4 regions of the Allomesorhizobium aridi genome follow, and region 1 is predicted to be linked to each of the others. Evidence: predicted binding sites of a transcription regulator. Region 1 holds the regulator's gene; each other region holds the start of a gene.

The links. Region 1 encodes LexA, which represses DNA repair genes until DNA is damaged. Its sites were predicted from a motif close to TGTTCNNNNTGTGTTCNG; they were not measured.
Region 2: ACG873_RS04940 (PA0069 family radical SAM protein) is a predicted target of LexA. The motif match lies at 2,779-2,796, and genes of this name have one in related genera.
Region 3: ACG873_RS22170 (helicase-related protein) is a predicted target of LexA. The motif match lies at 3,798-3,815, and genes of this name have one in related genera.
Region 4: ACG873_RS09780 (single-stranded DNA-binding protein) is a predicted target of LexA. The motif match lies at 4,527-4,544, and genes of this name have one in related genera.

The regions. Positions count from the first base shown of each region.
Region 1 covers NZ_CP171729.1:1,863,074-1,870,589, forward strand. Annotated here, with positions in the region: gene trpC (indole-3-glycerol phosphate synthase TrpC) at 1-110, shown strand, start outside; gene moaC (cyclic pyranopterin monophosphate synthase MoaC) at 113-601, shown strand; gene glp (gephyrin-like molybdotransferase Glp) at 601-1,806, shown strand; gene lexA (transcriptional repressor LexA) at 1,913-2,632, shown strand; gene ACG873_RS11165 (ComEC/Rec2 family competence protein) at 2,952-5,726, opposite strand; partial or broken gene gltX (glutamate--tRNA ligase) at 5,893-7,316, shown strand; gene gltA (citrate synthase) at 7,487-7,516, shown strand, end outside.
Region 2 covers NZ_CP171729.1:612,841-620,356, reverse strand. Annotated here, with positions in the region: gene ACG873_RS04955 (glycosyltransferase) at 268-774, opposite strand; partial or broken gene ACG873_RS04950 (glycosyltransferase) at 1,157-2,091, shown strand; gene ACG873_RS04945 (VOC family protein) at 2,282-2,722, opposite strand; gene ACG873_RS04940 (PA0069 family radical SAM protein) at 2,872-4,026, shown strand; gene ACG873_RS04935 (ribonuclease HII) at 4,168-4,866, shown strand; gene ACG873_RS04930 (F0F1 ATP synthase subunit B) at 4,917-5,396, opposite strand; gene ACG873_RS04925 (F0F1 ATP synthase subunit B) at 5,406-5,981, opposite strand; gene ACG873_RS04920 (F0F1 ATP synthase subunit C) at 6,049-6,273, opposite strand; gene ACG873_RS04915 (F0F1 ATP synthase subunit A) at 6,348-7,097, opposite strand; gene ACG873_RS04910 (AtpZ/AtpI family protein) at 7,138-7,516, opposite strand, start outside.
Region 3 covers NZ_CP171729.1:4,067,997-4,075,512, forward strand. Annotated here, with positions in the region: gene ACG873_RS22155 (acetyl-CoA C-acetyltransferase) at 108-1,292, shown strand; gene phbB (acetoacetyl-CoA reductase) at 1,405-2,127, shown strand; gene aqpZ (aquaporin Z) at 2,250-2,966, opposite strand; gene ACG873_RS22170 (helicase-related protein) at 3,966-7,516, shown strand, end outside.
Region 4 covers NZ_CP171729.1:1,577,182-1,584,697, forward strand. Annotated here, with positions in the region: gene ACG873_RS09765 (S8 family serine peptidase) at 1-388, opposite strand, end outside; gene uvrA (excinuclease ABC subunit UvrA) at 489-3,413, opposite strand; gene ACG873_RS09775 (hypothetical protein) at 4,115-4,414, opposite strand; gene ACG873_RS09780 (single-stranded DNA-binding protein) at 4,654-5,157, shown strand; gene ACG873_RS09785 (adenylate/guanylate cyclase domain-containing protein) at 5,249-6,988, opposite strand; gene ACG873_RS09790 (MarC family protein) at 7,059-7,516, opposite strand, start outside.

The sequences.
Region 1 (7,516 bases):
GGAGCGGCATCGGCACCTTCCTGGTCGGCGAAAGCCTGATGCGGCAGGCGGACGTGGCGGCGGCGACACGCGCGTTGCTTACCGGCGAAATCGTCGCCGCCGAGGGATAGTCATGGCCGGCGGAAAGAAGCTCACCCATCTCGGCGCGCAGGGCGAGGCGCATATGGTCGATGTCGGGGCCAAGGCCGAAACCGAGCGGACGGCGATCGCCGAGGGGCTCGTCATCATGCTGCCCGAGACGCTGCGCATGATCATGGCCGGCGACGCAAAAAAGGGCGACGTGCTGGGCGCGGCCCGCATCGCCGGCATCATGGCGGCCAAGAAGACGCATGAGTTGATCCCGCTCTGCCATCCGCTGCTGCTCACCAAGGTGTCCATCGACATCCAGCCGGAACCCGCCCTGCCCGGCCTGCGCGTCGTCGCACTCGCCCGCGTCACCGGCAAGACAGGCGTGGAAATGGAGGCGCTGACCGCTGCGTCGGTCGCCTGCCTGACCATCTACGACATGGCCAAGGCGGTCGACCGGGGCATGGAGATTTCCGGGATAAGGCTGGTGGAAAAGACCGGCGGCAAGTCCGGCGACTACCGGGCGGGCGCGTAATGGCGCTGCTGCCCGTCTCAGAAGCCCTTCAGCGGCTGCTCGATGGGGCGGCGCCCGGCGAAGCGGAAACCGTGCCGCTGGCCGAAGCGGCGGGGCGCGTGCTCGCCGAACCGGTCATGGCGCTGCGGACGCAGCCGCCCTTCGACGCCTCGGCCATGGACGGTTACGCCGTGCGCGCCGCGGACGTCGCAAAGGTGCCGGTGCAACTCGAGATCATCGGCGCGGCCCCGGCCGGGCGGCGATTCGACGGCAAGGTCGAGCCTGGACAGGCGGTGCGGATTTTCACCGGCGCGCCGATGCCGGAAGGCGCAGATACGATCGTCATCCAGGAGAATACGAGCAGCGTCGGCGAGAACGGCGTTGAGGTGACGGAAACGGTCGCGGCCGGCCGGCACATAAGGCGCAAGGGCCTGGATTTCGCCGAGGGCGACCGGCTGCTCGAACCGGGACGCGTGCTCGATGCGGCGGCGCTGTCGCTGGCGGCCTCCGCCAATCACGCCGCGCTTCGCTTGGTCAGGCGTCCGCTGGTGGCGATCATCGCGACGGGCGACGAATTGCTGCCGCCGGGCAGCGAGCCGGGGCCGGACCAGATCATCGCCTCCAACGCCTTCGGCGTCGCCGCGATCGCGCAGTCGGTGGGCGCGCGGGTGCTCGACCTCGGCATCGCGCCGGACCGCAGGGAAGCGATTTCGGCGCTCGTCCAGGAGGCCATGGAGGCGCACGCCGACGTGATCGTGACGCTCGGCGGGGCGTCCGTCGGCGACCACGATTTCATCCATGACGTGCTGACCGGCGAAGGCATGGCGCTCGACTTCTGGAAGATCGCAATGCGGCCGGGCAAGCCGCTGATGTTCGGGCGGCTCGGCGGCACGCGCTGCCTCGGCTTGCCCGGCAATCCTGTGGCGAGCCTGGTCTGCTCGCATCTGTTCCTGAAGCCGCTGGTGGCGCGGCTGGGCGGCCGCCCCTATCAGCCGGACATGCGCCAGGCCGTGCTGGGGACCGCCCTGCCCGCCAACGATATGCGCCAGGACTATATACGCGCCGTGGTGGACGCTGGCCCCGACGCTCCGGTGGCGACGCCCTTCCGCGTGCAGGATTCTTCGATGCTCAGGATTTTCGCCGACGCCAACGCGCTGATCGTGCGCCAACCGCTCGCAGCGGCCGCCGATGCCGGTGCTCCGTGCGACGTGCTGATGCTACGCTGAACAAATCGTCAACGGATTCATTAAAATTTAAAAGGTTGCGGAACACAACTGGAACATATAGTGTTTGTTCTGGATTTGTTTTCCGTTTGATTCTCGGGGGCTGGTGATGCTGACGCGCAAACAACATGAACTGCTGCTCTTCATCCATGAACGGCTGAAAGAGGCCGGGATCCCTCCTTCCTTCGACGAAATGAAGGATGCGCTGGACCTTGCGTCGAAGTCCGGAATCCACCGCCTGATCACGGCGCTTGAGGAGCGCGGCTTCATCCGCCGCCTGCCCAACCGGGCGCGGGCGCTTGAGGTTCTGCGGCTTCCCGATTCGATCGCGCCGGGCCTGAACGCGGCGCGGAAATTCTCGCCCAGCGTCATCGAGGGCAGCCTCGGCCGCCGCATGCCGGAGCCGTCGCGGATGCCTGCGGCCGGCAATGACGACGACGTCCGCGCCTCGATATCCATCCCGGTGATGGGGCGCATCGCCGCCGGCGTGCCCATCGAGGCCATCCAGCACAAGACGCATTCGATCTCCGTGCCGCCGGATATGATTTCGGGCGGCGAGCATTATGCGCTCGAGGTGAAGGGCGATTCGATGATCGAGGCCGGCATTTTCGACGGCGATACTGTGATCATCCGCAACGCCAGCACCGCCAATCCCGGCGAGATCATCGTTGCGCTGGTGGACGAGGAGGAAGCGACGCTGAAGCGCTTCCGCCGCAAGGGCGCGTCCATTGCGCTCGAAGCCGCAAACCCGGCCTATGAAACGCGGATTTTCGGACCCGACCGGGTCAAGGTGCAGGGCAAGCTCGTTGGACTGATCCGGCGCTATTGAAAATTGGTGCTGGCGTGGTCGGCGCTGGCGAAGTTGTAAAGGTTTCGGAACCTGAGTGGGTGTCATCCCGGAAGCCGGGGTGAACAGTAGGCTATTCCGGACTCATTGGCCGGCGTCAGCGTGGCCCGAACCCTTGCTCTTTGTGCCGGTTTCGCACGAGCGGCATTCTTGCGCCCACCCGGCCACGCTTCTCAGGTCCGGCTCTTCTCCCTTCGCTTGGTCCGCCGGGATGACAATGCTCTTTGCCGCCGATTGCCATCGGCGGTGTCTGCCAAGGCGGGATCGTCGGATCGGTCAAAAACTTCAAGGCCGCGTCCTGCTATTTGGCCGGCTCCATCGCTGGAGGTTTCGTCTTTCGCTGGTAGGGCGGCATGCCGCGCGCGGCGCGCGAGAAGCGGCGTTGCGCGTGCCACGGGCGGTAAGGCTCGGCCACCGCATGGCGGATTTCAGGGTTTGAACCCAGCGCGGCGAAATAGATTGCAGCGCTGCCGTGCCTAGCCAACTCTCGTTTGGTCACGATCGCTACAGCCGGATTTCCGCAGGACAGTTCGGCAGTCGCATCATCGATGACGATCAGGGCCGCATAGTTGCAGGCGCTTCGCGCAGCAGAGCTATCAGCCGTATGAACGACGATGTAGCCGGACGGGTGGCGAATCGCGCATAGCGCCGGGCTGCAGTCGAACCGGACGCCGGGAACGCGTCCGACGGGCGATTGCGGGGCGATTTCCGCAGCATTCTCGGCAGGTGGGCCGGATGAAGCGGGCTCGTCGGAATGCCGCTTGATAGGATTAGTGGGATTTCCACTCGCCGTCGCTGCGGGCATCGGCGTTTCCGTCGCCGCAGCATTCGTGCCGGAGCCGCCGGATGATGCGAGCCCGTCGGCGTTCTGCATGCTGGAATCAGTGGGATCGCGATCGGCCGTGGCGGCGAGCGTTACGGTTTCGACCGCCGCAGTATTTGTGTCGGCGCGCCCGGACACTGCAGGCTCATCGGAATGACGCTTTAGCGAATTGGCGGGCTGCGCGGGCGGGACAACGGTTTCTGCGCGGAGCGCCCGCTTCCAACTGTCGATCGTGAACTGGTTCGGCCGGGCTCGATTGACGGCCAACTCTCCCTCACCATTGCGTAGTGCGACCAGACGTCCGTCCTCCGAAACAAACACGTTCGGCGTTTTCGCGAATACTAGCGCCGCCACGGCCAGTACGGCGAACGGTAGGGCCGCCAGCCGGAGCCGGGTTGTTGTTGTCATCGTGGCGAAGATCAATGCGACGGTGGTGAGCAGGACGGCCTGGACGGGCACGAGTCCGACGGCGTCGAGTGGCGAGCGGGCGGAAAACCAGTCGGCGACCGCAATCATGGCCGAGAGGCCCTTGCCCATGACAAAGAAGAACGGCGCGTCGAGGCCGAACGGCATGGCGACGGCGCCCATCACCGCGAACGGCATGACCAGCACCGAGACGATCGGCATGGCCACCAGGTTCGCGGCAAGGCTGAGCGGCGAGACGCGCTGGAAGTGATAGGCGCCGAAGACGGCCGTCGCCAGCCCCGCCACCACGGATGTGACCATCAGACCGGCGGCGATGGCCAGTATTTTCCTGAATGCGAGGTGGGACGTCGAACGACCGGCCGCATGCGGCGCGCCGGTTCGCGCCTGCTGGCGATCCGACCACCAGGCATAGGCGCCGACAAGCGCTGCGGTCGCGGCGAACGACATCTGGAAGCTTGGGCCCATCACCTCATGCGGGGAGACGGCAATGACGAGGATCGCGGAGATCGCCAAGTTGCGCATGGTCAGTGCGGCGCGGTCAAACAGCAGCGCCGTCAGCATCACCGCAAGCATGATGAAGCTGCGCTGAGCCGCAACTTCGCCGCCGGAGATGAAGAGATAGGCGGCGATTGCCGCAAGTGCCGCGACAGCAGCGTATTTCTTGACCGGCCGCCGCGAAGCAAAGCCTGGAAACAGCGCGAAGCCGGCGCGCAGGCCGCCCATGATCGTGCCGGCGACCAGCGCCATGTGCAGGCCCGATATCGAGATGATGTGATAGAGGCCGGTGCGGCGCAGCGATTCATTGACCGCCTCGGGAATGCCGGCGCGGACGCCTACAGCCAGGGCCGCGGCGATTTCGCCTTCCGGCCCGCCGATGCTTTTGCGTATGCGATCGGCGATGGCGTTGCGGCCGTTCTGGATCCAGGCCGAGACTCGCGCCGGCAACGACAGATCCGGTTGCGGCATGTGAGGGTCGCCGGCCAGCTCATTGTTCTCGCTCATTTTCTCTTCCGCAAGTGTCGGCTGCGGTGCGACCACGGTCGTCAATTGCGGGGCGCGCAGGAAAAAGCCGCTCGCGCCGATACCGTCAAAATAGCTCTCGAAGGAAAAGTCATAGCTTTGCGGCCGCACCGGCCCGGACGGCGGCATCAGCCGCACGAGGCCGGTGATCTCAGCGCCGACCGTCAGGCCGGCCGGAATCTTTGCGGCCGAGGCGCAGATCCTGTCCGGCGCATAGCGCAGTTTCGGGCGGGCGGTCGCAGTAAGGTCCAGTGTCAATCGCGTGCGGCCGTTGGCCAGATGGTCGATCGCCGCGACCTTGCCGGTGACGATGGTCGATATTTCGCCGCCCAGCATTTTCGTGCCGGCGCGCCAAGTTTCGGCCTTTGCAGCCAGAAACCCCAGCAGGCAAACCAAGGCAGCAGCCAAAATCAAGTGCAATGCGCCGCGCGACGGCAGCAGGGCGAGGATCAGGCCGACGACCACCCCGCCGGCAAGCGCAGGCGCTGCACCTGGTTCGAAAGGAAGCGCGAAATAGACAATGGCGCCGAATGCCAAGAAGACCGGCAGGAGCAGAAATGCCGCGCCGCGATCGATTTCGAGCGTGATGTCCCGGCGCAGCGCGGGAACCAGAGCGCGGGCGGTGGCAAGCGGCTCCTGCCAACGCAGTTCTGGAGATGCGTCGGCAGGTAACGCCGGGAGCGGATACCGGCGGCTTGTGAGAGGCTGGGCTACTGGAGACTGAAACGGGACGAGCGTCGCGGCATCCTGCGCAGGCGCAAGGAGCGCACGCTCGCTGACATCGCTCGCCGCCGTCCGGCCGGCCATCCGCGCCCCCTCCAGGAGCGGCTATGCCGACGCCGCAGCGTCGGGCGTGCCGGCCCCTGCCCCTTGCACCACCGACCTTCTATGCTACATGAACGGCACCGAATTGCCATGCGCGCCCTGGGCACATTCCTGCCTGCATCCGGCGCGCCGTTTCCTGGAAATCCCGATGCCCGACACCGTTGTCACCCGCTTTGCACCCTCGCCCACAGGCTACCTCCATATCGGGGGGCGCGCACGGCCTTGTTCAACTGGCTCTACGCCCGCCACACCAAGGGCACGATGCTGCTGCGCATCGAGGATACCGACCGGCAGCGCTCGACCGAGGCGGCGACGGCCGCGATCCTCGACGGGCTGACCTGGCTTGGCCTGCTTTGGGAAGGTGAGCCGGTCTCGCAGTTCGAGCGGGCGGCGCGTCACCGCGAGGTGGCGGAGGAACTTGTTCGGCTGGGCAAGGCCTATTACTGCTACGCCTCGCCTGAAGAGCTCAACCAGATGCGCGAACTGGCACGCGCCGAGAGCCGCCCGCCGCGCTATGACGGCCGGTGGCGGGACCGCGATCCGGCCGATGCGCCGGCGGGCGTCAAGGGCGCAATCCGCATCAAGGCGCCGACCGAGGGCGAGACGATCGTGCGCGATCGCGTGCAGGGCGACGTGCGCTTTCCCAACAAGGATCTCGACGACTTCATCATCCTGCGCTCGGACGGCAACCCGACCTACATGCATGCCGTAGTGGTCGACGACCACGATATGGGCGTGACGCACATCATCCGCGGCGACGACCACCTGACCAACGCGGCCCGCCAGCAGGTCATCTACGACGCGATGGATTGGGACATTCCTGTGATGGCCCACATACCGCTGATCCATGGAGCGGACGGCGCCAAGCTGTCGAAGCGGCACGGCGCGCTCGGCGTCGAGGCCTATCGCGCCTTGGGCTACCTGCCGGCGGCCCTGCGAAACTATCTCGTGCGCCTAGGCTGGAGCCACGGCGACGACGAGGTGATGAGCCTTGATGACATGATCCGCTGGTTCGACATCGACGACGTCAACAAGGGTGCCGCGCGCTTCGATTTCCAGAAGCTGGAGGCGCTTAACGGCGTGCATATGCGCCAGATGGAAGACGCAGAGCTGACGGACGCGCTGATCTCGACGCTGCCCTACCTGCCGAACGGATCGCTTTTGATCGAGGGGATGAACGACACGCGCAAGAAACAGCTTCTGGCGGCGATGCCCGGCCTGAAGGAGCGCGCCAAAACGCTTGTGGAACTGGCGGAGGGCGCGGCTTTCCTGTTTGCCGAGCGGCCGCTCGCGATCGACGAGAAGGCGGCAGCGCTTTTGGGGGAGAAGCCTCGTACGGCCCTCTCCGGCGCGCACGCGGCGCTCCAGGCGGTGACGGGGGAATGGAACGCCGCTTCGACCGAGGCGGCTATCCGAGAATTCGCGACCGCAAACGGCCTGAAGCTCGGGGCGGCCGCGCAGCCTCTTCGCGCGGCGTTGACCGGCAAAAGCACCTCGCCCGGCGTGTTCGACGTGCTTGCCGTGCTCGGCCGGGAGGAAAGCCTGGCGCGAATTGCGGATCAAATCGATTGAGGCCTTCCTGGCCCATTCGAACTGCATTGAAAGCAGCGTGTTGCGGTGCAACATTGCTGCTATGGGATAACTAGGCAGGGCGGGGCAAATGCGTTAGCACAAGCGCGCTTTCCGGCCCTGCTGCATTGCCGAAGAGGCGCTTTGCGCCGCATAAACGAAGGGAGTTTTTGATGACCGAATCAACAGCGAAACTGGAATTT
Region 2 (7,516 bases), 1.3 Mb from region 1:
GGCATTCCGAGCGAAGCGCCAATGCTTCGTGAACGGAAGGCGGATCATCCGCGCGTCATTGTCCATGGAAAGAACATGGAGCGGGGCGCGTGACCGGTCGACCGTGGCGACAGACACCGGCGGGGCGGCGCGGAAGCTGCGCCACGTATTCAATTTCGGTAGGCAAGGCCATGCGCCCCGCTTCCCGACTACCTCCTCGCCAACGAGGAGTGTTCTTTGACAATGGCCAGACCGGCAACGGGGCGTGGCGATGATGAAGTTTGCTCCTCACGCAGGTGGCGAGATGCGGATTTCCGCCGCCAACCGCTTCGTCGCCAGCCCACGCGCCAAGGCTTCGGCGCTGGCGGCCGATTTGCACAACGCCGCCGCCTGCTTCCTGCTGATCACCAGCCCTTCAGCCAGCGCGCGGCGCGCCGAAAACACCCGCGCCAGGAAAGGTGACCGGTCGGCGCGGGCGCGTGAAAACCGCGCCGGGCCGGTCGTGCGGCTAGCATGCTCCAGCACCTCCTCGGTCCAGCCCTCGACCAGCCGCGCGCCGGGTTCAATGAGAAGCAGCCAATCGCCCTTGGCCTGCCGCACGCCGGCGGCGATGCCGCCCTCGGCCAGATATTGGCAGCCCGCTTGGTCGGCTATCCTGTGGGTGTGGTCGGTCGAGCCGCGGTCGCAGACGATCACCTCGCGCACCACGCCCTCGACGGCGGCGCCGATCAGCGACGCCAGCGTCCGCGCCAGCGCTTCTTCGTTGTTGTGAGTTTCGATCAGCACCGAAAGCATCGTTCCGCGTAACCGAAAGCCGGGCGAAATGCCAGCATCCGCCTTGAGCCGATCGAAGGGCGGCACTTTCTCCGGTGATCCTTCGACAAGCTCAGGACGGGAAGAAGGGCGAAGTTCCTGCGCTGACGCCTTCCTCTCCCCATCCTAAACTTGGATGATCACGGGAGAGGGTAAGGGCGAGGGGCAGTTTTCCAATAAGCCGAACGCGCTCTAATGCCCGTCTCGCGGCAGTTCGCCCGGTAATTGTGCATCGCACAACAAAATGCCCGAACTCGGGCAAGCACCGGAAAACGATTAGGATTTTCATGTCAATCGCTTAGCCGAAGTACGGCCCGACTGGCACGGATGATGCATTTCTTTTGCAATGCAAAAGGAGAGCGTCATGCCGGAAGCCACCAAAATCGACATCTGTATCTGCACGTTTCGCCGGGCCGAGATCGCGCAAACGCTGCGCTCGCTCGCCGGCATGGACATGCCCGCCGGCTGCAAGGTCGGCGTGATCGTCGCCGACAATGACGACCAGCCGACGGCGAAGCCGCTCGTCGCGGCGCTCGCGCGGCAGTTGCCTTTTCCGGTCCGCTACATCCATTGCCCGGCGCGCAATATCTCGATCGCGCGCAACGCCTGCCTCGACGCCAGCAAGGCCGGCTTCGTTGCCTTCATCGACGACGACGAGACGGCTTCCAGCCAGTGGCTCGTCAAACTGGTGGAAACGGCGGAGGCGACCGGCGCCGACGCTGTGCTCGGGCCGGTCAGGGCGCAGTACCGGCCCGAGGCGCCCGAATGGATGCGGCGGGGCGATTTTCACTCCACCTTTCCGGTCTGGGTCGGGGGCGAGATCCGCACGGGTTATACCTGCAACGTTCTTCTGCGGACGGATGCAAGGAGCATTTCGGGGCGGCGCTTCAGCCTGGCGCGCGGCCAGACCGGCGGCGAGGATACGGAGTTCTTCGATCATGTGCACAGGGCCGGCGGCCTCATCGCCTACGCCAGCGAGGCCTGGGCGGATGAACCGGTGCCATCCGCGCGCGCGACGTTTGGCTGGCTCGGCCGCCGCCGTTACCGGGTCGGGCAGACGCACGGACATTGCTGCGCAGCAACGCAGCAGGAAAAGCCCGGGTCAGGCAACTCGGCCTCGCTTCGGCGAAGGCGGCCTTTTGTTTCGCGTCGGCTGCGCTGACGGCAGTCTCGCCGGTTCGCCGCAACCGCAGCGTGCTGAGAGGCATCATGCATGTCGGCGTGCTCTCCGGCCTCATCGGCGTCCGCGAGATCCGCCAGTATGGAGTGCCGGAGCTACGGCGCAGACGCGCCACGTGAGGCTGATATTGGCGCAGTGCCTCGATCAAGCGTTGGCGATTGGCGGAAGCGCCAGCGCAAACTATCTTCCTCAGGAAAGAAAGCGATTTCAGCGTCTTGGCGAGTCGGGCGAAGCTGTCTTTGCGAGCCAAGTGCTAAAAATCTCGGCCGCAGCGACCCACCCTGATCCGCTTCAACGGGAAGGAAGGCTTCAGCCCGGCGGTCCCTTGAGCTCGATGACATTGCCCGATGGATCGTGCACATAGATCGAGAGGCTCTCGCCGCGCGCACCGGCGTGGAACGACTCCTCGATGATCTCGACTCCGTGGGCCGCAAGATGGCTTCGCTGCGCCGCTTCGTCATGCCGGCCGATCGCGATGCAGAAATGGTCCATGTTGCGTCCGCCCGCGACGCTAGGCACCGCCCACGAACCCTCCGGCGCCGAAATGTCGACCAGATTGACCAGCGCGTTCCCGGCTCGCAACTGCGCCATGCCGAATTCCGGCAGGCTTTCCTCGAATGTGCAACCGATGACCTCCTGATAAAATGTGCACGCGGCTTCCATCCCGTCGACCAGCAACAGGATGTGATCGATCCCCTCCAGGGCAAATGGCGGCCTGCCCCGCGGCTTTTCTGGCTCATTTCCCGACATCAACCTGACCCTCGAGCAGGTATGCAAGCCTATCACCGCGACGCAAATCGGCAAAAAGTTCTTGATTTGTTCTCATCGGGCAAATAGGAATAGTTTCATGAGCAGAGCGATCTCGCAGACCGGCGGAAATGCCTTGGGAAAGGGCGAAGATGGAACAGATCGTGCGCGCCGACATCGCGGCCTTCGGAGCCGGACGGGCCGAGATGGCAAATGCGATGATCGAGCAGAGCGGCGTTCGGGTCCGGCCGGACCGTAACCGCGGCCGCGCCGCCGGCATCAACCCGAGCGGCCGTTTCGAGCCCCTCACCCGCCATGTCTTCGACGACGGCTGGGAGTCGCTCGACGAGCTGCCGCCCTTCAAGACCGAGGTTCAGGTCGAGAAGCCGCGCACCATAATCACGCGCAACCAGTCGCCGGACATTTCCTTCGACCGCTCGATCAATCCCTACCGCGGCTGCGAGCATGGCTGCGTCTATTGCTTCGCGCGCCCTACCCACAGCTTCATGGGCATGTCGCCGGGGCTCGACTTCGAATCCAAGCTGTTCGCCAAGCCCGACGCGGCCAAACTGCTCGACAAGGAATTGTCGAAGGAGGGCTACCAGGCCCGCACCATCGCCATCGGCACCAACACCGACCCGTACCAGCCGATCGAGAAGCAGTATCGCATCATGCGCGAGGTGCTGGAGGTGCTGGAGGCGCGCAACCATCCGGTCGGCATCGTCACCAAATCGGCGCTGGTGATGCGCGACATCGACATATTGTCGCGCATGGCCGAAAAAGGTCTCGCCAAGGTGGCGCTGTCGGTAACGACGCTCGACCGCATGCTGGCCCGTACGATGGAGCCGCGCGCGGCGACGCCGACGAGGCGGCTCGAGGCCGTCCGCCAGCTCAGCGACGCCGGCATCCCAACATCCGTCATGGTCGCCCCGATCATCCCCGGCCTGACCGATCCTGAGATAGAGCGCATCCTGGACTCGGCGCGCAACGCCGGAGCGCGCGAAGCGGGCTATGTCATCCTCAGGCTGCCGCTCGAGGTCAGCCCGATCTTCAAGGACTGGCTGCTGCGCCATTATCCCGACCGCTACCGGCACGTCATGTCGCTGGTGCGCTCGATGCGCGACGGCAAGGATTACGATTCGGAATGGGGCAAGCGCATGAAGGGCAGCGGTCCCTATGCCTGGCAGATCGGGCGCCGCTTCGAGATCGCGGCGCGCCGGCTCGGTCTCAACGTCGAGAAGAGGCCGCTGCGAACGGATCTTTTCGTCGCAGCCGAAAAACGCCACGAGCAGCTCATGCTGCTCTGAAGTTGCCGCGCCGCACCTGCGTGCGTTGCGAAAGAATCCGTCCGGCTCTTCCCCGACAGCCCGACGGCGCCTTCCCCGCCCCACCCCAATGGCCGGGAAGGCCTTGCGGAGAATCGGAACCGATGCGAGCATTGCCGCACCATGGCTCAATCGCGTTCCGATTCTCCGCTCCTCTTCGAGATCATCGAGCGGCCCGACTTCTCCTTCGAAAAGAAGGCAAGGAAGGAAGGCCTGTGGCCAGTCGCCGGCCTCGACGAGGCCGGACGGGGACCGCTCGCCGGACCGGTGGTCGCGGCAGCGGTGATCCTCAATCCTGCTAAAATTCCAGACGGGCTGGATGATTCCAAGCGGCTTACGGCGGCCCGGCGCGAGGAACTGTTCGCCGACATCCTGGCGACCGCTCTCGGCGTCTCCATGGCGTCGGTCAGCGCCGACGGCATCGACCGCATTAACATATTGAGGGCCAGCCTGGAGGCCATGCGCCGCGCTCTGATCGGCCTGTCGATACAGCCGCGCCATGCGCTCGCTGACGGCCGAGACATACCGCCCGGCCTGCCATGCAGCTGCCGGGCGCTGATCAAGGGCGACCAGCGTTCGCAGTCAATCGCGGCGGCGTCGATCGTCGCCAAGGTCATGCGCGACCGCATGATGGCCGGCTGCGCGCAGACGCACATCCACTACGGCTTCGAAAGCCACATGGGCTACGCGACGGAGCGCCACCGCGCCGCGATCGACATTCACGGCGCCGTGCCGCGGCTGCACCGCGCCAGCTTCGCGCCGTTCCGCCTCATCGAAGAAGGCCCGGCCGAAATCAACGAAAGCCTGATCGAAGACGCATAAAAATGCCGCCGGGATACGGCGGCTTTTTCAATGAATGGCGGGCTGAAAGCTCAGTTGAGCTTCGACTTCATGTCCCGCAGCGACGTATCGAAGAGCTTTGCGCCGGTGGCCGAATCGACCTTGCGGGCCAAAAGCACGCGTGCAGCCTCTACCGCGATATCGACGGCGCTGGCGCGCACCTCCTGAACCGCGTCGCGTTCGGCCTGGCCGATCTTCTGCTCGGCGAGCGCGGTGCGGCGGGTGACGTAGTCCTCGGATTTCTTCTGCGCTTCCGACACCAGTTGGCTGGCCTCGCGCTTGGCGGCATCCAGTATGTCGGCTGCCTCCTTCTCGGCTTCCTTGCGCTTGCGCTGGTATTCGGCCAGCAATTGCTGGGCTTCTTCGCGCAGGCGGCGGGCTTCGTCGAGTTCGTTGCGGATGCGTTCGGCCCGGTTGTCGAGCGATTTGCCGAGCATGCCGGGCACCTTCATGTAGAAGGCGATGCCGATGAAAATGACGAGGGCGACGAGGGCCCAGAATGTTGCGTCCATGGCCCTCTCCTATTTCCGCGCCGCAGCCACGGCGGCGGCGACATCGGCCTTGTCGACCTTGGCGCCGACCAGTTCCTGCACGATCGTGGAGGCCGTCTGCTCGGCGATCGAGCCGACTTCCTTCATCGCCGACGATTTGATCGCGGCTATGCGGGCTTCCGCTTCGCCGAGCTTCTTTTCAAGCGCCGCCTCGACCGTCTTGCGCTCGGCGTCGGCGTCGGCCTTGGCCTTGTCCCTCGCCTGCTGGGCGATGGCGTTGGATTTGGCGCGCGCCTCGGCCAGTTCCTGCTCATAGGCCGCGACCGCGGCGTCCGCCTCGCTTTTCATGCGGGCTGCCTGGTCGAGATCCTGCGCGATGCGGTCGCGCCGCACCTCGAGGATGCCGCCGACGCGCGGCAGCACCACCCTCTTCAGGAAAAGGTAGAAGAGGCCGAACGTGATCGCCAGCCACAGAAGCTGCGAGGGGAATGTCGACGGGTCGAACGGCGGGAACGCACCGCCGCCATGGGCGGCGTCTTCCACCGTATGGGTTTCGTCCAACGCGGGAGCAGTTGTTTCCTGCGCGTATCCCGGTGTCACAAACATTTCGGTCCCCTGTCGGTCACCCGGCCGCACGGCGCGGCCGGAGGCATTTTAGGCCGGTGGCCCGCTCTTACGTGAAGAGCAGCAGCAGGGCGACGAGGAGCGAGAAGATGCCCAGAGCTTCGGTCACCGCAAAGCCGAAGATCAGGCGGCCGAACTGGCCGTCGGCAGCCGACGGGTTGCGCAGCGCGCCCGCCAGGTAGTTGCCGAAAATCGTGCCCAGGCCGATGCCCGCGCCACCCATGCCGAGGCAGGCGATGCCCGCGCCGATTGCCTTTGCTGCTTCTGCTTCCATTGTCCAACTCCTTGTGGATCTTGAGTTCGGTAGAAATCGTCTGGATGGCGGGAAATCCGCCGGCGAAAATTGTGTCAGTGCCCCGGATGGATGGCGTCGTTGATGTACATCGACGTGAGCACCGCGAAAACGTAAGCCTGCAGGAAGGCCACCAGGACCTCGAGGCCGGTGATGGCGACGGTCATCATGAGCGGCAGAATCGAGCCGGCGACGCCGAGGAAGCCCAGCGCGCTCAGCGAAGTGACGAAGCCGGCGAACACCTTAAGCGTGATATGGCCCGCCAGCATGTTGGCGAACAGACGCACCGACAGGCTGATCGGCCGCGACAGGAACGAGATCACCTCGATCAGCACCACCAGCGGCACCAGTATGCCTGGCACGCCTTGCGGCACGAACAGCTTCAGGAATCCGAAACCGTGCTTCATAAAGCCGTAGACCACGACCGTGCCGATCACCAGCAGCGCCAGCGCGAAGGTTACGATGATGTGGCTGGTGACGGTGAAGAAGTACGGGAAAAGCCCAAGCAGGTTGGCGACCAGCACGAACATGAACAGGGAGAACACGAAGGGGAAGAACTTCATCCCGTGCGACCCGGCAGCGTCGCGCAGCATCGAGGCTACGAATTCGTAGGACATTTCCGAGATCGACTGCAGGCGCGTGGGAATGAGGCCGCGGCTAGACGTGGTCAGGAACAGGAATGCGCCAGCGGCCGCGACGGTCGCGACCATGAAGGCCGAGGAATTGGTGAACGAGAAATCGAGCCCGCCGATCTCGATCGGAATCCATTTCGCGATTTGAAACTGATGGATCGGATCGTTGGCCACTTCGGCCCCCCTCGGCAAAGGCGCGCCCGCGGGCGCAAGTTCATTTCTTGTCGGGTCCGCCGGCGCCCTTATCGGACGCTCTCGAACCCTGGTCGGCAACGACGCCCGCAGAACGCATGACATTGAGAACGCCAGCGCCGAAGCCAAGCAGCAGGAAAACGATCAGCCCCAACGGCGAGGTCCCCGCCATCCGGTCGATCACCCAGCCGAGCCCCGCGCCCACCGCAATCCCGGCGATGAACTCGCTGGACAGCTTGAGGGCCTGGCCATACCCGGCCGTGCTGCTCGATCTGGCTCCTGCTTCCCCTTCGCGCTGGTCCGGTCGTCTTGTCGCAAGCGATGCTTCAAGTTTTTGCCGGCGGCGCTCGAGGTCGTCGTCGCGGATTTCGGGTCTGCCTTGCTCTCCGGGCCCGGTCTTT
Region 3 (7,516 bases), 2.2 Mb from region 1:
GGCGTCTCACGCCGCACGCCAGCGGTCCGATGCAGGGCAATTCGATTTGACTCGGCTGGTGGAAAGGGCAAGAAAAGCCTGAACCCTGCACCAGCCCGGAGACGAAAATGTCCGCTTCGAACGCAATCGTAGTCGCCAGCGCCGCCCGTACGCCTGTCGGTTCCTTCAATGGCGCCTTCGCCAACACCACGGCGCACGAGCTCGGCGCGGTCGTGATCAAGGAGGTGCTGGCGCGCGCCGGCGTCGACGGGCAGGAGGTCGACGAGGTCATCCTCGGCCAGGTGCTGACTGCCGGCCAGGGCCAGAATCCGGCCCGCCAGGCATCTATCAACGCCGGCCTGCCGAAGGAGACGACGGCCTGGGGCCTGAACCAGGTGTGCGGCTCGGGACTGCGCGCTATCGCGCTCGGCATGCAGCAGATCGCCACCGGCGACGCAAAGATCATCGTCGCAGGCGGCCAGGAATCGATGTCGCTGTCGCCGCACTGCCAGCATATGCGCGCCGGCGTGAAGATGGGCGATTTCAAGCTGATCGACACGATGATCAAGGATGGGCTGTGGGACGCCTTCCACGGCTACCATATGGGCACGACGGCCGAGAACGTCGCCCGCCAGTTCCAGATCACCCGCGAAGCGCAGGACGAGTTCGCGCTCGCCTCGCAGAACAAGGCGGAGGCAGCGCAGAAGGCCGGAAAGTTCAAGGACGAGATCGTTGCGGTGACGGTGAAGGGCCGCAAGGGCGACACCATCGTCGACCAGGACGAGTATATCCGCCACGGCGCAACGATCGAGGCCATGCAGAAGCTGCGCCCGGCCTTCGACAAGGACGGCACGGTGACCGCGGCCAACGCGTCGGGGCTGAACGACGGCGCGGCGGCAACCGTGCTGATGACGGAGGCCGAAGCCTCGCGGCGCGGGATCACGCCGCTGGTGCGCATCGTTTCCTGGGCGACGGCCGGCGTCGATCCGCAGGTCATGGGCACCGGCCCGATTCCGGCCTCGCGCCGCGCGCTGGAAAAGGCCGGCTGGTCGATCTCCGACCTGGACCTGGTCGAGGCCAACGAGGCGTTCGCCGCGCAAGCCTGCGCGGTCAACAAGGACCTCGGCTGGAATCCCGAAATCGTCAACGTCAATGGCGGCGCCATCGCCATCGGCCACCCGATCGGCGCATCCGGCGCGCGCATCTTCAACACGCTGGTCCATGAGATGAAGCGCCGCGGCGCCAAGAAGGGCCTCGCCACGCTGTGCATCGGAGGCGGCATGGGCGTGGCGATGTGCGTGGAGGCGATGTGAAGACGAGCGAATAGGGAGTAGCGAGTAGGGAATTAGCTCCTGGCGATCAGGCATTCTTCCCTATTCGCTACTCCCTATTCGCTACTCGCTAATAAATGGAGGAGGACCACCAATGACCAGAACCGCACTAGTCACCGGCGGATCGCGCGGCATAGGCGCGGCGATCTCGATCGCGTTGAAAAAAGCCGGCTACAACGTTGCCGCGAACTATGCCGGCAATGACGAGGCGGCGAAGAAGTTCACCGACGAGACCGGCATAGCCACCTACAGGTGGTCGGTGGCCGATTACGATTCCTGCGTCGCCGGCATCAAGGCGGTCGAGGAGGATCTCGGGCCGGTGGACGTCCTGGTCAACAATGCCGGCATCACCCGCGACGCGCCGTTTCATAAGATGACGCCGCAGCAGTGGAACGAGGTCATCGGCACCAATTTGAACGGCGTCTTCAACATGACGCATCCGGTGTGGAACGGCATGCGCGAACGCAAATTCGGCCGCGTCATCACCATCTCGTCGATCAACGGCCAGAAGGGCCAGTTCGCGCAGGCGAACTATTCGGCGGCAAAGGCGGGCGACCTCGGCTTCACCAAGGCGCTGGCGCAGGAGGGCGCGCGGGCGGGGATCACCGTCAACGCGATCTGCCCCGGCTATATAGCCACCGACATGGTGATGGCCGTGCCGGAGAAGGTGCGGGAATCGATCATCGCGCAGATCCCGGTCGGGCGGCTCGGCGAAGCGGACGAGATCGCGCGCTGCGCCGTGTTTCTCGCCTCCGACGAAGCCGGTTTCATCACCGGCTCGACGATCACCGCCAATGGCGGGCAATATTTCGCCTGATCGGCGACGCTGATATCGCAAACGCCGGGCCGATTGTGCCCGGCGCTTTCGCGAGAAATCTTGCATCAGCAGGAAATGAAAACGGCGCCACAAGGGCGCCGTTTCTCCGACATGCCGTGGGTTCAGGCCGGCGTGCCGGCGGTCGCGCCGGGACGCTTTTCGAACAGCGCGTTGTTGGCAAGCCCGGCAAGGGCGGCGCCGACGATGGGCGCGACCCAGAACAGCCAGAGCTGCTGGATCGCCCAGCCGCCGACCAGCAACGCCGGTCCGGTCGAGCGCGCCGGGTTCACCGAGGTGTTGGTCACCGGTATCGAGATCAGATGGATGAGCGTCAGCGTCAGGCCGATGGCGATCGGCGCGAAGCCGGCGGGCACGTCGCCCGAGGTGACGCGCAGGATTATCATCAGGAACATGAAGGTCAGCACGATCTCGGCAACGAGCGCCGCGCCCATCGAATAGCCGCCGGGCGAGTGCTCGCCATAACCGTTGGAAGCGAAGCCGCCCGCCAGCGAGAAATCCGCCTTGCCGCTGGCGATGAGATAGAGGACCACCGAGCCCGCGACCGCGCCGACGATCTGGGCGGCGATGTAGGGAACCAGGTCCTTCGCCGGAAACCGCCCGCCGACAAAAAGGCCGACTGAGACGGCCGGATTGAAATGGCCGCCCGAAATGCCGCCGACGGCGTAAGCCATCGTCAGGACCGTCAGGCCGAACGCGAACGATACGCCCAGCAGCCCGATGCCGACATCGGGGAAGGCGGCGGCGAGGACGGCGCTGCCGCAGCCGCCGAAGACAAGCCAGAACGTGCCGAGGAACTCTGCGAAAAGACGCTTGGACATGGTGATTTTCCCTCCTGGTACCACCGCCGAAGAAGGCCACAAAAATGCGAAAAACACAATCGGAGGATGCAACAGGATGCTCCCCGCAAGTCACGCGAGGGCTGTCGGCCAGATGAGGAGAAACGGAGCGTCTGTGCGCTGACGGCACAGCTTCGTTAACGCAAGCGAGGTGCCGTGCGGCGGCGGCGGCGCCGATCCCGGTTTTCTGGACGCCGCTCTCCGCTCCGCCACAAGATGTAGCCATGAACAAAGCCGGAAACCTGCTCGACAAGCGATTCGTCGCCGCTTCGTTCCGCCTTTGATCGAAGCGTTAACGGAATTTGCGTCCGGCGCTGCGTCCGACGCAAGGAACCGGAAAGATTTCGGCGCCGTCCACCGCCATCACCCGTTAGGCGACGGTCGATGGCAGGCGTCGACGGGCAAAGATTAACGCAAGCGGAAAATCCGGTCCGATCGGCCGCAATTGCGATTCACGATGTGGATCGGAAAAACCTGTCAAGGCCCAGATGTTGTGGCGAACAAAGCGGGAAACCGGCGGAATCAGCGATTCGTCGCCGATTCGTTCCGTGTTTGGCCGAGTAGTTAAGCGGGCGCGGAGGAGCGTCCATTGCCGAGTGCGCCTGGATCTGAAACGCACAGGGATTTCAAATGCTTAGGCTTCCGTTGGGCAGCACAGCGACGCGCCTCGCACCCAAAAGTTAACGGTTTCGGCGAAGCGCGTGCTTTTGGCGTGGCGGCGATTCACGATCTGGTGCGCGGAGGGGTCGGCCAAGCTAGATGTTGCCGTGAACAAAGCCTGAATCGCGGCGAGTCACTGATTCGTGTCCGATTCGTTCCAGACTCGTTCCAACGTTAATTTTGATGCTTTTCGCTTTCGTTTCCGGGATTGAAACCCTATTTGTCGCTCATCAGCCGATTGTCGCTCCCGCGGCCCCCGTTTCCCTGCGTTGCGAGACGCCAAGCCGACAAGCCGAGCCAGAAAGGCCGCTTCCCGTTCCGATGAATCTGCAGCAGCCAAAGAACGATCCGCTCATCCTTTCGGGACGAGACGTGACGGCCGTGCTCGGCCCGACCAACACCGGCAAGACGCATCTGGCGATCGAGCGCATGGTGGCGCATGAGAGCGGCGTGATCGGCCTGCCGCTCAGGCTGCTGGCGCGCGAGGTCTATGGCCGCGTCTGCGAAAAGGTCGGGGCGAACAAGGTCGCGCTGGTAACCGGCGAGGAGAAAATCCTGCCGGCCGGCGCGAAATATTCGGTGTGCACGGTCGAGGCCATGCCGCGCGAGACCGACGCCGCCTTCGTGGCGATCGACGAGGTGCAGCTCGCCGGCGATCTCGAACGCGGGCACATCTTCACCGATCGCATCCTGCACCTGCGCGGCCGCCAGGAAACGCTGCTGCTCGGCGCGGCAACGATGCAGGGCATCCTCCAGCGCCTGCTGCGCGGCGTTTCGGTGGTGACGCGGCCGCGGCTTTCGCACCTCGCCTATTCCGGGTCGAAGAAGCTGACGCGGCTGCCGAGCCGCTCGGCCATCGTCGCCTTCTCGGCCGACGAGGTTTATGCGATCGGCGAATTGATCCGCCGTCAGCGCGGCGGCGTCGCCGTGGTGCTCGGCGCGCTCAGCCCGCGCACCCGCAACGCCCAGGTCGCGCTCTACCAGTCGGGCGATGTCGATTTCCTTGTCGCCACCGACGCCATCGGTATGGGGCTGAATCTCGATCTCGACCACGTGGCCTTCGCGCAGAACCGCAAGTTCGACGGCTTCCAGTACCGCAACCTCAACGCCGCCGAACTCGGACAGATCGCCGGCCGCGCCGGGCGGCATCTGCGCGACGGCACTTTCGGCGTCACAGGCCAGGTCGATCCGTTTCCGGACGAACTGGTCGACAAGATCGAGAGCCACGATTTCGATCCGGTCAAGGTGCTGCAATGGCGCACCGCCCATTTCGATTTCTCCAGCATCGATGCCCTCAAACGTTCGATCGACACGACCGCGCCGGTCGAAGGCTTGACGCGCGCCCTGCCGGCGGTCGACAGCCGGGCGCTGGAGCAGCTTTCGCTCGACCCGGAAATCCAGGCGCTTGCCACCGGCCGCGAGCGGGTGGCGCGACTGTGGGAAGTCTGCGCGCTGCCGGACTATCGCAAGATCGCACCGGCGCAGCACTCGGAACTCGTCGCCTCGATCTACCTCGACATTGCGCGCCATGGCCATGTCGACGAAAATTACATGGCCGAACAGGTGCGCCGCGCCGACACGGTCGAGGGCGACATCGACACCCTGTCGCACCGCATCGCGCAGATCCGCACCTGGACCTACGTCTCGAATCGGCCGGGATGGCTTGCAGATCCGCAGCACTGGCAGCAAAAAACGCGCGAGATCGAGGACAGATTGTCGGATGCGCTGCATGAGCGGTTGACGAAACGCTTCGTAGACCGCAGGACTTCCGTCCTCATGCGCCGCCTTAGAGAAAATACGATGCTTGAAGCCGAAATAAGCCCTGCCGGAACAGTCCTCGTCGAAGGCCACCATGTCGGAGAACTACAGGGGTTCCGTTTCACGGCCGATCAGTCCGCCGGCGGCGAAGACGGCAAGGCGATCAAGGCCGCCGCGCAAAAGGCGCTGGCGCTGGAATTCGACAGCCGCGCGGAGCGGTTTGCCGCTTCCGGCAACGGCGACATCGCGCTCGGCTCCGACGGCATCCTGCGCTGGATCGGCGCTCCGATCGGAACGCTCGCCGCGACCGACGACGCGCTCAGGCCGCGCGTCATCCTGCTTGCCGACGAACAGCTCACCGGCCCGGCCCGCGACAAGGTGGCAGCGCGCGCGGAGCGCTTCGTCAACCACCAGATCGACACGGCGCTGAAGCCGCTGATCGAGCTCAAGGGCGCCGAACAGCTCTCGGGCATCGCGCGCGGCATCGCCTTCCAGCTTGTCGAGCATTTCGGGCTGATAAACCGGCGCGAGATCGCCGACGACATCAAGTCGCTCGACCAGGAAGGACGCGCGGGGCTGCGCCGTCTCGGCGTGCGCTTCGGCGCCTACCACGTCTTCGTGCCGAGTCTGATCAAGCCCGGCCCGGCCAGCCTTGTGACGCTGCTTTGGGCTCTGAAGAACGACGGCAAGGACAAGCCCGGCTTCGGCGATGTCGTCCACGCGCTTGCGGCCGGCAGGACTTCGGTGGTCGTCGACCCCACCTTCGACCGCGCATTCTACAAGCTCGCCGGCTTTCGCATGCTGGGACGCCGCGCCGTGCGCGTCGACATTCTGGAGCGGCTTGCCGACCTGATCCGTCCGGCGCTGGCCTGGAAGGCCGGGACCGGCGCGCGGCCCGATGGCGCGTTCGACGGCAGCGCCTTCCTGGTGACGCCGGCGATGATGTCGATCCTCGGCGCCAATGCCGACGACATCGAGGAAATCCTGAAAGGCCTCGGCTATCGCGCCGAGCCGAAGCCGGCGCCCGAGGTGAAGGCACGGCTCGAGGCGCTGGACCAAGCCGCACGCGAGGCGGCGGAAGCCGCCGCCGCGAAGCGGGAAGCAGAGAAGGCGGCGAAGGAAGCCGAGAAAGCAGCAGCGGAAGCCGAGAAGGCTGCGGCCGCCGAGCAGAAGTCCGGCGAGACAGTCGAAGCGCCGATCGCCGCCGACGGTGATATGCCCGCCGCTGGGGCGGATGAAGTGGCCGCAAGCGCCGAAGCGTCCTCCTCGCTTGCGGGGGAAGTGTCTGCGGAGCAGACGGAGGGGCGTGGAGACGACGTGCTCGGTTCTTCGCCACCCGCACCCGAACTGACTGCGTCGGAGGGAGAAGCTGTCGCTTCCGAGCCATTGTCGTCCGCCGCCGAGGCAATCGCGCCGGTTGTGCAGGATGAGCCTGTCGTGGAGGACCAGCCTGCCGAAGCCGAGGCTCCTACGGAAGCCGCCACGCCGCCGCTCGAAGCTGCGACCTGGAGGCCTGATGCGGACGAGTTACCCGCTGACCTGGCTCCGGCTGTGCCCGGACCGGAGAGCGTCGGCGAAGCTGCCGCACCTGCGGCAGAAGTCGATACGGAACACGTGGATGGTGCGGGTTTGAGCTCTGTCGCGGAGTCTGCCGAAGCGACAAACATCAAGCCCGCGCCGAAAGGTGACGGCGAGGAAGCCGAGGAGCCCAAGCCTATCCTTTTGTGGCGGCCGGCCCGGTTCGAGCAGCGGCCGCGCCATCACCGGCAGGACAACCGCCAGCGCCGCGGCCAGCACGACGGCGGCGCCGGAGGCGACGGCAAGGCGCAGGGCGAGCGGACGCAGCGAGACGGCGATCGTCCGCCGCGCAGCGACGCCCGGCCGCCGCGCGAGAATGGCGGCAAGGAGCGTTTCGAGCGCGGCAAGTTCAAGGGCAAGCCGAGCCCCGACGGACAGCAGCGGCCGGATCGCCGCGACAACCGTCCGGGTGACAAGGGCGGCTTCCAAGGCAAGCAGCCGTTCCAGGCAAGGCCACCGCGCGAGGAGCGCCCGGTGCGCGTCGACCCGGATTCGCCCTTCGCCAAGCTCGCTGCGTTGCGCGACCAGCTCAAGAA
Region 4 (7,516 bases), 290 kb from region 1:
GGGCAGGGTCCGCCAGCAGCGAGAGGCCGTCGCGCACCCAGGCGGCGTAGCGCTCGTCCCACCCGGCCAGCACATGCATCCAGAATTCCGGCCGCACCTCGACGACCTCCTTGCGGGCGCGAAGCATGGTTGCGGCGACCGATATGCCGTCGCCCTCGGGCGCCTTGATCACGACAATGCCGAGGCGATCGAGGCTGAGTGCGCCGGCCTCGGCGAAAGCTTCCGCGACATCAGGCCCGGCGGCGCGGAAATCGCGGGAATGCACCACCTTGGCGCCGACGGCGTTGGAGATCAGCCTCTCGATTTCCTTCGGCTTCCGGTTAGGCTGGAACATCACCAGCATATTGCCGGTAGGCTGGGGCGGCGGCGACGCTGCGATATTGTTCATTCGGTCCCTCCGGCCTGCGATCTCCGGCGAGTATGCAGGCGAAAATGCACAATTAAAACGCGCAATTTGGATGACGCAGGGTGGCACCCGCGCCGGCCGCTTATTCCGCCGCCTCAGCCGCCCGCGATTTCGGACGACGCGCCAATAGTTCCTTGAGGAAATGCCCGGTATAGGAGCGCGGCTCTTCGGCAATGTCTTCGGGCCGGCCGGACGCCACGAGTTCGCCGCCGCCATCGCCGCCTTCGGGGCCGAGGTCGAGCACCCAGTCGGCGGTCTTGATCACCTCCAGATTGTGCTCGATGACGACCACCGTGTTGCCCTGGTCGACCAGTTCGTGCAGCACTTCGAGAAGTTTCGCCACGTCGTGGAAATGCAAGCCTGTCGTCGGCTCGTCGAGAATGTAGAGCGTCTTGCCGGTCGCCTTGCGCGACAGTTCCTTGGCGAGCTTTATGCGCTGCGCCTCGCCGCCTGACAGCGTGTTGGCCTGCTGGCCGACATGGATGTAGCCGAGGCCGACCTTGGCCAGCGTCTGCAACTTGTCGCGCACCGAAGGTACGGCTGCGAAGAACTCGGCGCCTTCCTCGACCGTCATGTCGAGCACGTCGGCGATCGACTTGCCCTTGAAGGTGACGTCGAGCGTCTCGCGGTTGTAGCGCTTGCCGTGGCAGACGTCGCAGGTGACGAAGACGTCGGGCAGAAAATGCATCTCGATCTTGATCAGGCCGTCGCCCTGGCAGGCCTCGCAACGCCCGCCCTTGACGTTGAAGGAGAAGCGGCCCGGCTGGTAGCCGCGCGCCTTGGATTCGGGAAGACCGGCGAACCAGTCGCGTATCGGCGTGAAGGCGCCGGTATAAGTCGCAGGGTTCGAACGCGGGGTGCGGCCGATCGGCGACTGGTCGATGTCGATGACCTTGTCGAGGAATTCCAGGCCTTCGATGCGGTCGTGATCTGCCGGGTGCTCGCGCGAGCCCATGATGCGACGCGACGCGGCCTTGAACAGCGTCTCGATCAAAAAGGTCGACTTGCCGCCGCCCGAAACGCCGGTGACGGCCGTAAAAGTGCCGAGCGGGATTTCGGCCGTGACGTTCTTCAGATTGTTGCCGCGCGCACCGACGATTTTTATGCGCCTCGTCTTCTTCAGCTCGCGCCGCGTGGGCGGGGTCGGGATTTCGAGCGCGCCGGTCAGGTATTTGCCGGTGATCGAGTTCGGGTTGGCCATCACATCGGCCGGCGTGCCTTCGGCGATGATCTCGCCGCCATGGATGCCGGCGGCGGGCCCGATATCGACGACGTAGTCGGCAGTCAGGATCGCGTCCTCGTCGTGCTCGACGACGATGACGGTGTTGCCAAGGTCACGCAGGTGCTTCAGCGTGTCGAGCAGGCGGGCATTATCGCGTTGATGCAGCCCGATTGAGGGTTCGTCGAGCACGTAGAGCACGCCGGTCAGCCCCGAGCCGATCTGCGAGGCCAAGCGAATACGCTGGCTTTCGCCGCCCGACAGCGAGCCGGAATTGCGCGACATGGTCAGATAGTCGAGGCCGACATCGTTAAGGAAGCGCAGGCGCTCGCGGATTTCCTTGAGCACGCGCACCGCGATCTCATTCTGCTTGGCGTTGAGCGCGGCGGGCAGTTCCGCGAACCAGGAATTTGCCTTGCGGATCGACATCTCGGAGACCTGGCCGATGTGCAGGCCGGCGATCTTCACCGCCAGCGTCTCGGGCTTCAGGCGATAGCCGTTGCAGGCCGGGCAGGGACTGGCCGACATGAAGCGCTCGATCTCCTCGCGCATCCAGGCCGACTCGGTTTCCTTCCAGCGGCGCTCGAGATTAGGGATGACGCCTTCGAAGGTTTTCGTCGTCTTGTAGGAGCGCAGGCCGTCGTCATAGTTGAAAGTGATCTGGCGCTCGCCGGTGCCGTTCAGCACCGCGTCCTTTGCCTCGTCGGTCAGATCTCTGAACTTGTCGCCAAGCTTGAAGCCGTAGACCTTGCCCAGCGCGTCCAGCGTCTGCGAATAATAGGGCGAGGTGGATTTCGCCCACGGGCTGACCGCACCGTCGCGCAACGTCAGATTTTCGTCGGGAACGACCAGGCTGGCGTCTATGGCGCGCTGGCTGCCTAGGCCGTCGCAAGCCGGGCAGGCGCCGAACGGATTGTTGAACGAAAACAGCCGGGGCTCGATCTCGGGGATGGTGAAGCCGGAAACCGGGCAGGCGAATTTTTCCGAGAACATGATCCGCTCATGCGTGTCGTTCTTCGACTTGTTGGCCGAGTCCTCGGAAGTCTCGCTGGCCGGCAGCGGCTTGTCGGCGAATTCGGCAACGCATAGCCCTTCGGCCAGCTTAAGCGCGGTCTCGACGGAATCGGCGAGCCGCGAGGCGAGGTCGCCGCGCACCACGATGCGATCGACCACCACGTCGATGTCGTGCTTGTATTTCTTGTCAAGCGTCGGCGCGTCGGCGATCTCGTAGAACTGGCCGTCGATCTTGACGCGCTGAAAACCCTTCTTCTGCAGTTCGGCGAGTTCCTTGCGATACTCGCCTTTGCGGCCGCGCACGATCGGCGCCATGATATAAAGCCGCGTGCCTTCCTCGATTGCCAGGACGCGGTCGACGATCTGGCTGACCGTCTGGCTCTCGATCGGCAGGCCGGTGGCCGGCGAATAGGGAACGCCCACGCGCGCGAAAAGCAGGCGCATGTAGTCGTATATTTCGGTTACGGTGCCGACGGTCGAGCGCGGATTGCGCGACGTGGTCTTCTGCTCGATCGAGATGGCCGGCGACAGGCCGTCGATCTGGTCGACGTCCGGCTTCTGCATCATTTCGAGGAACTGGCGCGCATAAGCCGAGAGGCTCTCGACATAGCGGCGCTGGCCCTCGGCGTAGATGGTGTCGAAGGCGAGCGAAGACTTGCCCGAGCCCGACAGGCCGGTCATCACGATCAGCGAGTCGCGCGGCAGGTCGAGATCGATATTCTTCAAATTGTGTTCGCGCGCGCCGCGAATGGAAAGATATTTGTGATCGGCCATGCCGGTCCGCCGCCTCAATCAAATGTTTCGGAGTGGCTGGTTGTCCGGCCATCCCGTCATGTAGGTATTCTTGCCGCTCAGTCGAGGGCAGCCAACTCCCTCGTGTCAGGAGGGTTTAGCCGCCTTTGCAGGGGCGGGGCAAGCGAAAAGAACAAACGGGAAACAGGCTCCTGACAAAGTCGCAGCGGAGGCATGCCGGACCCTGCGATCACATTTTTCGTAACCGGCTACTGGGTGGTTGACGCAACGGAATGAGCGGTGCACGATACGTCCGTCAGCTGGAGCCGAGCGTCTCACAGGATGTTCTTCGCTGGCATTCGGCCCGTCTGCGAGACGCCGCAGACAAGCGGATAAGTGCGCCGGCAGGCACAGGATCAACGGACACAGGAGTGAGGCATGACTCCACCGGACAGTTCCGAAAGGCTCCACTAAGGTGTGGAGCCGCAGCAGGCAAAAGTGCCTGAGTTCGCTCGGCAGACTTTGACCCGCTGATCCCTTTACAATCAGAGACTACGAGTCGGATCGTCGGCTGAATGCCGCGTTGCATCCGAATTAAAAACTGGTCGAGGACGACCGGTAAAAGGGCTAAGACCCAAACAAAGCCCTGCGCGCTTCTGGCGAAGCGGCAGGGCTAATTTTTGCCCGCTGGCCGCTGATAAGCGCCCAAACAGGCTGTGCGGCGGGAGCGAACGGTGATGACCTTATCGTCCGGTGCGCGGCACGAACGTCCCGATGTCGATGGTGACGTTGCCGGATATCTTCACGTCCCAGTCGCCCATGCGCACGAAGCCGTTTTCGTCCGTCAGCGGCGCTTCCAGGAGCGGCTCGCCCTGAGGCCTGATGCCGGTCTGGTCGGACGCCTTGCCGTCGACACCGGGGAGGTCAGCCGTCGACGAAGCGCCGTCTCCTGCGCGGAGGGCCGGGGCGGAGACCGAAAGAGCCACGGACACGAGTATGGCGGAGGCGACGGGCTTTTGCAGGTTTCCGATCATGTCGCGCATGATAGCCGCGCGGCCGGAAAATGCCACACCGACAGACCTGCAGCATTCGCGGCGCGAAACAGCCTGGTTTGCTTTGCCCGAGTGGCTCTTGCGCACGGCATTTCTGCATGCTAGGAACAAAAAGCGAACAAACTATTTGTGGACAGCAGGCCCTTTTTGGCTGCGCGCGGCGCATGTCGGGGCAGCGATCGGCTAGAGTGCGGCCTGTTGTTGGTTTCGGATGAGCGCGGAGCGGTGTCATGGCGGGTAGCGTCAATAAAGTCATTCTGGTTGGTAATCTTGGCGCGGACCCGGAAATCCGGCGGCTGAATTCGGGCGATCCGGTCGTCAACATCCGTGTCGCGACGTCGGAAAGCTGGCGCGACAAGAATTCCGGCGAGCGCAAGGAAAAGACCGAGTGGCATAATGTCGTGATCTTCAACGACAATCTGGCCAAGGTCGCCGAGCAGTATCTGAAGAAGGGCATGAAGGTTTATGTCGAGGGTCAGCTGCAGACCCGCAAATGGCAGGACCAGAGTGGTCAGGACCGCTACACGACGGAAATCGTGCTGCAGAAATTCCGCGGCGAATTGCAGATGCTCGACGCGCGCGGCGGCGAGGGCGGCCAGGTCGGCTATGGCGGCGGCCAGGAGCGCAGCGGCGGGTCCGATTTCGGCCAGTCGGGGCCGACCGACGTTTCTCGCGGCGGCGGCAGCCGGGGCGGCGGATCGTCTCGCGACCTCGACGACGAGATTCCTTTCTGAGGATTTTGATGGGCCGGCCGTTCTTCGATGAATGGCGGCCCATCCAATGCAGCCCTCGCCGAATTGACGAGGCGCGGGCGCCCGGGGAAATTCAGTCGGGCAGCCCCGCCTTCCGCAACGCGTCGGCGAGCGCATCCATCAATTGCGGGCGCACAAGGTCCATCCGCACGAAACCGCTGATGGTCCATCCGGGAGCGATCTCCAAAAGCCGCATGGCCGCGATGCGTGCGGCATCGAGACGCCCGAGATTGGCATGGCTGGCCACCAGGCTGGCGTGGAGTACGCTGAAACCGGGATTGGCTTGGATCGCCAGTGTCGAGTAGCCGGCGGCTTCTTCGAACCGACCGGTGAACAGGCAAACCCAGGCCAGCGCCAGATAGGGGTGGTAGTTCAACGGATCGAACGGGCTAAGCCGCAACGCCTTCAGGGCGTCGTCGGTTGATCGTTCATAGCGTTCGCAGAACATGTGCACGAGGGCGCTAAAGCCGAAGGCTAGCGCTGAATTGGGGTTCATTTTCAGCGCTCGGTCGAGCGCGCCGATGGCGTTTTCGTAGTCGTGACTGATATTCGCGTAGACGAATGCTCCGATGCACAGTGCCTGCGGATCGTCGGCGCCGATGCTCAGCGCGAGGCCGGCGTGTCTCAGCGCGGCCGCCCTGTCGTCCGGATGGAAACCGCCGCGGAGAAAGCGCTGCTCGTAACTCCACGCCAAATACCCGTGCGCGACCGCGTAGTTCGGGTCGAGCAGCAAGGTCTCGTTGAGCAGGCGTAGCGCTTCGTCCGTATTGGCCGGCGTGTTTGCGTAGGCGTGCGGCAGAGCCCGAAGATAGAGATCGTAGGCGTCCAGGCTGTCGGGACGCTTACGCCGAGCCCGCTCTATCTCGGCGCGCCGGATCGATGGTTCGATCGCTCCGACGATGCTCTCCGTCAGCCGATCCTGCAGATCGAAAATGTCTTCGATCGCGCCCTCGAACTTGTCGGCCCAGACATGGGTTGCGTCCGTTCCCTCGACGAGCTGGCCGGTGATGCGAAGTCGGTTCGCGGCCTTGCGGACACTTCCTTCCAATACGTAGCGAACCCCCAGTTCCTTCGCGACCTGACGGATGTCCGCCGCTTTTCCCTTGTAGGCGAAGGTCGAATTGCGGGCGATCACGAAAATGCCGGGCATCTTGGACAGGCTGGTGATCAGATCTTCAACCAGCCCGTCGGCGAAGTATTCCTGCTCCGGGTCGCCGCTCATATTGGTGAAGGCCAGCACCGCGACCGAGGGCTTGCTGGGCAGGGCAAGCGGCTTGGCCAGCATCGGCGGGGCCGAACCGCCAATGATGACACGATAGGCGCGCACCGGCTCGGCGATGTTCTTGACCTGCTGCTCACCCATCGATTCGAATGTGAAAGCCAGCTTCTTCTCGACTTCGCGCGCGACCTTGCCGGAGATGCAGATGCCGCCGGGTTCGGCGAGTTGCTCGAGCCGCGCGGCGACATTGACGCCTTCGCCGTAGCAGTCCTCGCCGTCGATGATCACCTCGCCGAGATTGACGCCGATCCGAACCTCTATGCGCTCGTTTTCCGCGACATTGGCGTTGCGCTCCGCCAATCCGCGCTGAAGCGACACGGCGCATTCCACCGCATTCACGACGCTGCCGAATTCGGCGAGCAACCCGTCGCCCATGAGCTTGAAGATGCGGCCGTGGCGCTTTTGGATTTCGGGTTCGAACAGTTCCTTGCGACCGGCTTGCAGGCGGTCAAACGTTCCCGCCTCGTCGCGCTCCATGAGAGCCGAGTAGCCAACGACGTCGGCAGCGAGAATCGCTGCGAGCTTCCGCTCCATGCAAGCCCCCTCAGGGCAGGATCGATCGATCATAGAGCACGGCAGGTAAGTGCGGAAGAGCGACTGCCCGTCAAACCGCCATCAGTTCCCTGATGCCGTCGGCGACGAACTGGACGGCAAGGGCTGCCAGTATCACGCCGAGCAGGCGGGTCAGGATAGAGCGGCCGGTCTGGCCGAGGAACCGGTCGATGCGCTCTGCCAGAATGAAGACCAGATAGGTCAAAAGCAGGCATACGGCGATGATCCCAACCAGCGCCGCCTGGGCGGCAAAACCCTGGAACGAACCCGACAGGAGCACCGTGGCCGAGATCGCACCGGGGCCGGCGATCAGCGGGATCGCCAGCGGGAAGGCGGCGATGTTGTGGATCATGTCCTTGGTGATCGCCACGTCGGAGATCTTCTCCTTGCGGTCCTGGCGTTTTTCAAACACCATCTCGAAGGCGATAAAGAACAGAAGCAGGCCGCCCGCTACGCGGAAGGCAGGCAGGGTGATGCCGAAAACCGACAGGATCAGCGCGCCGGCCAACG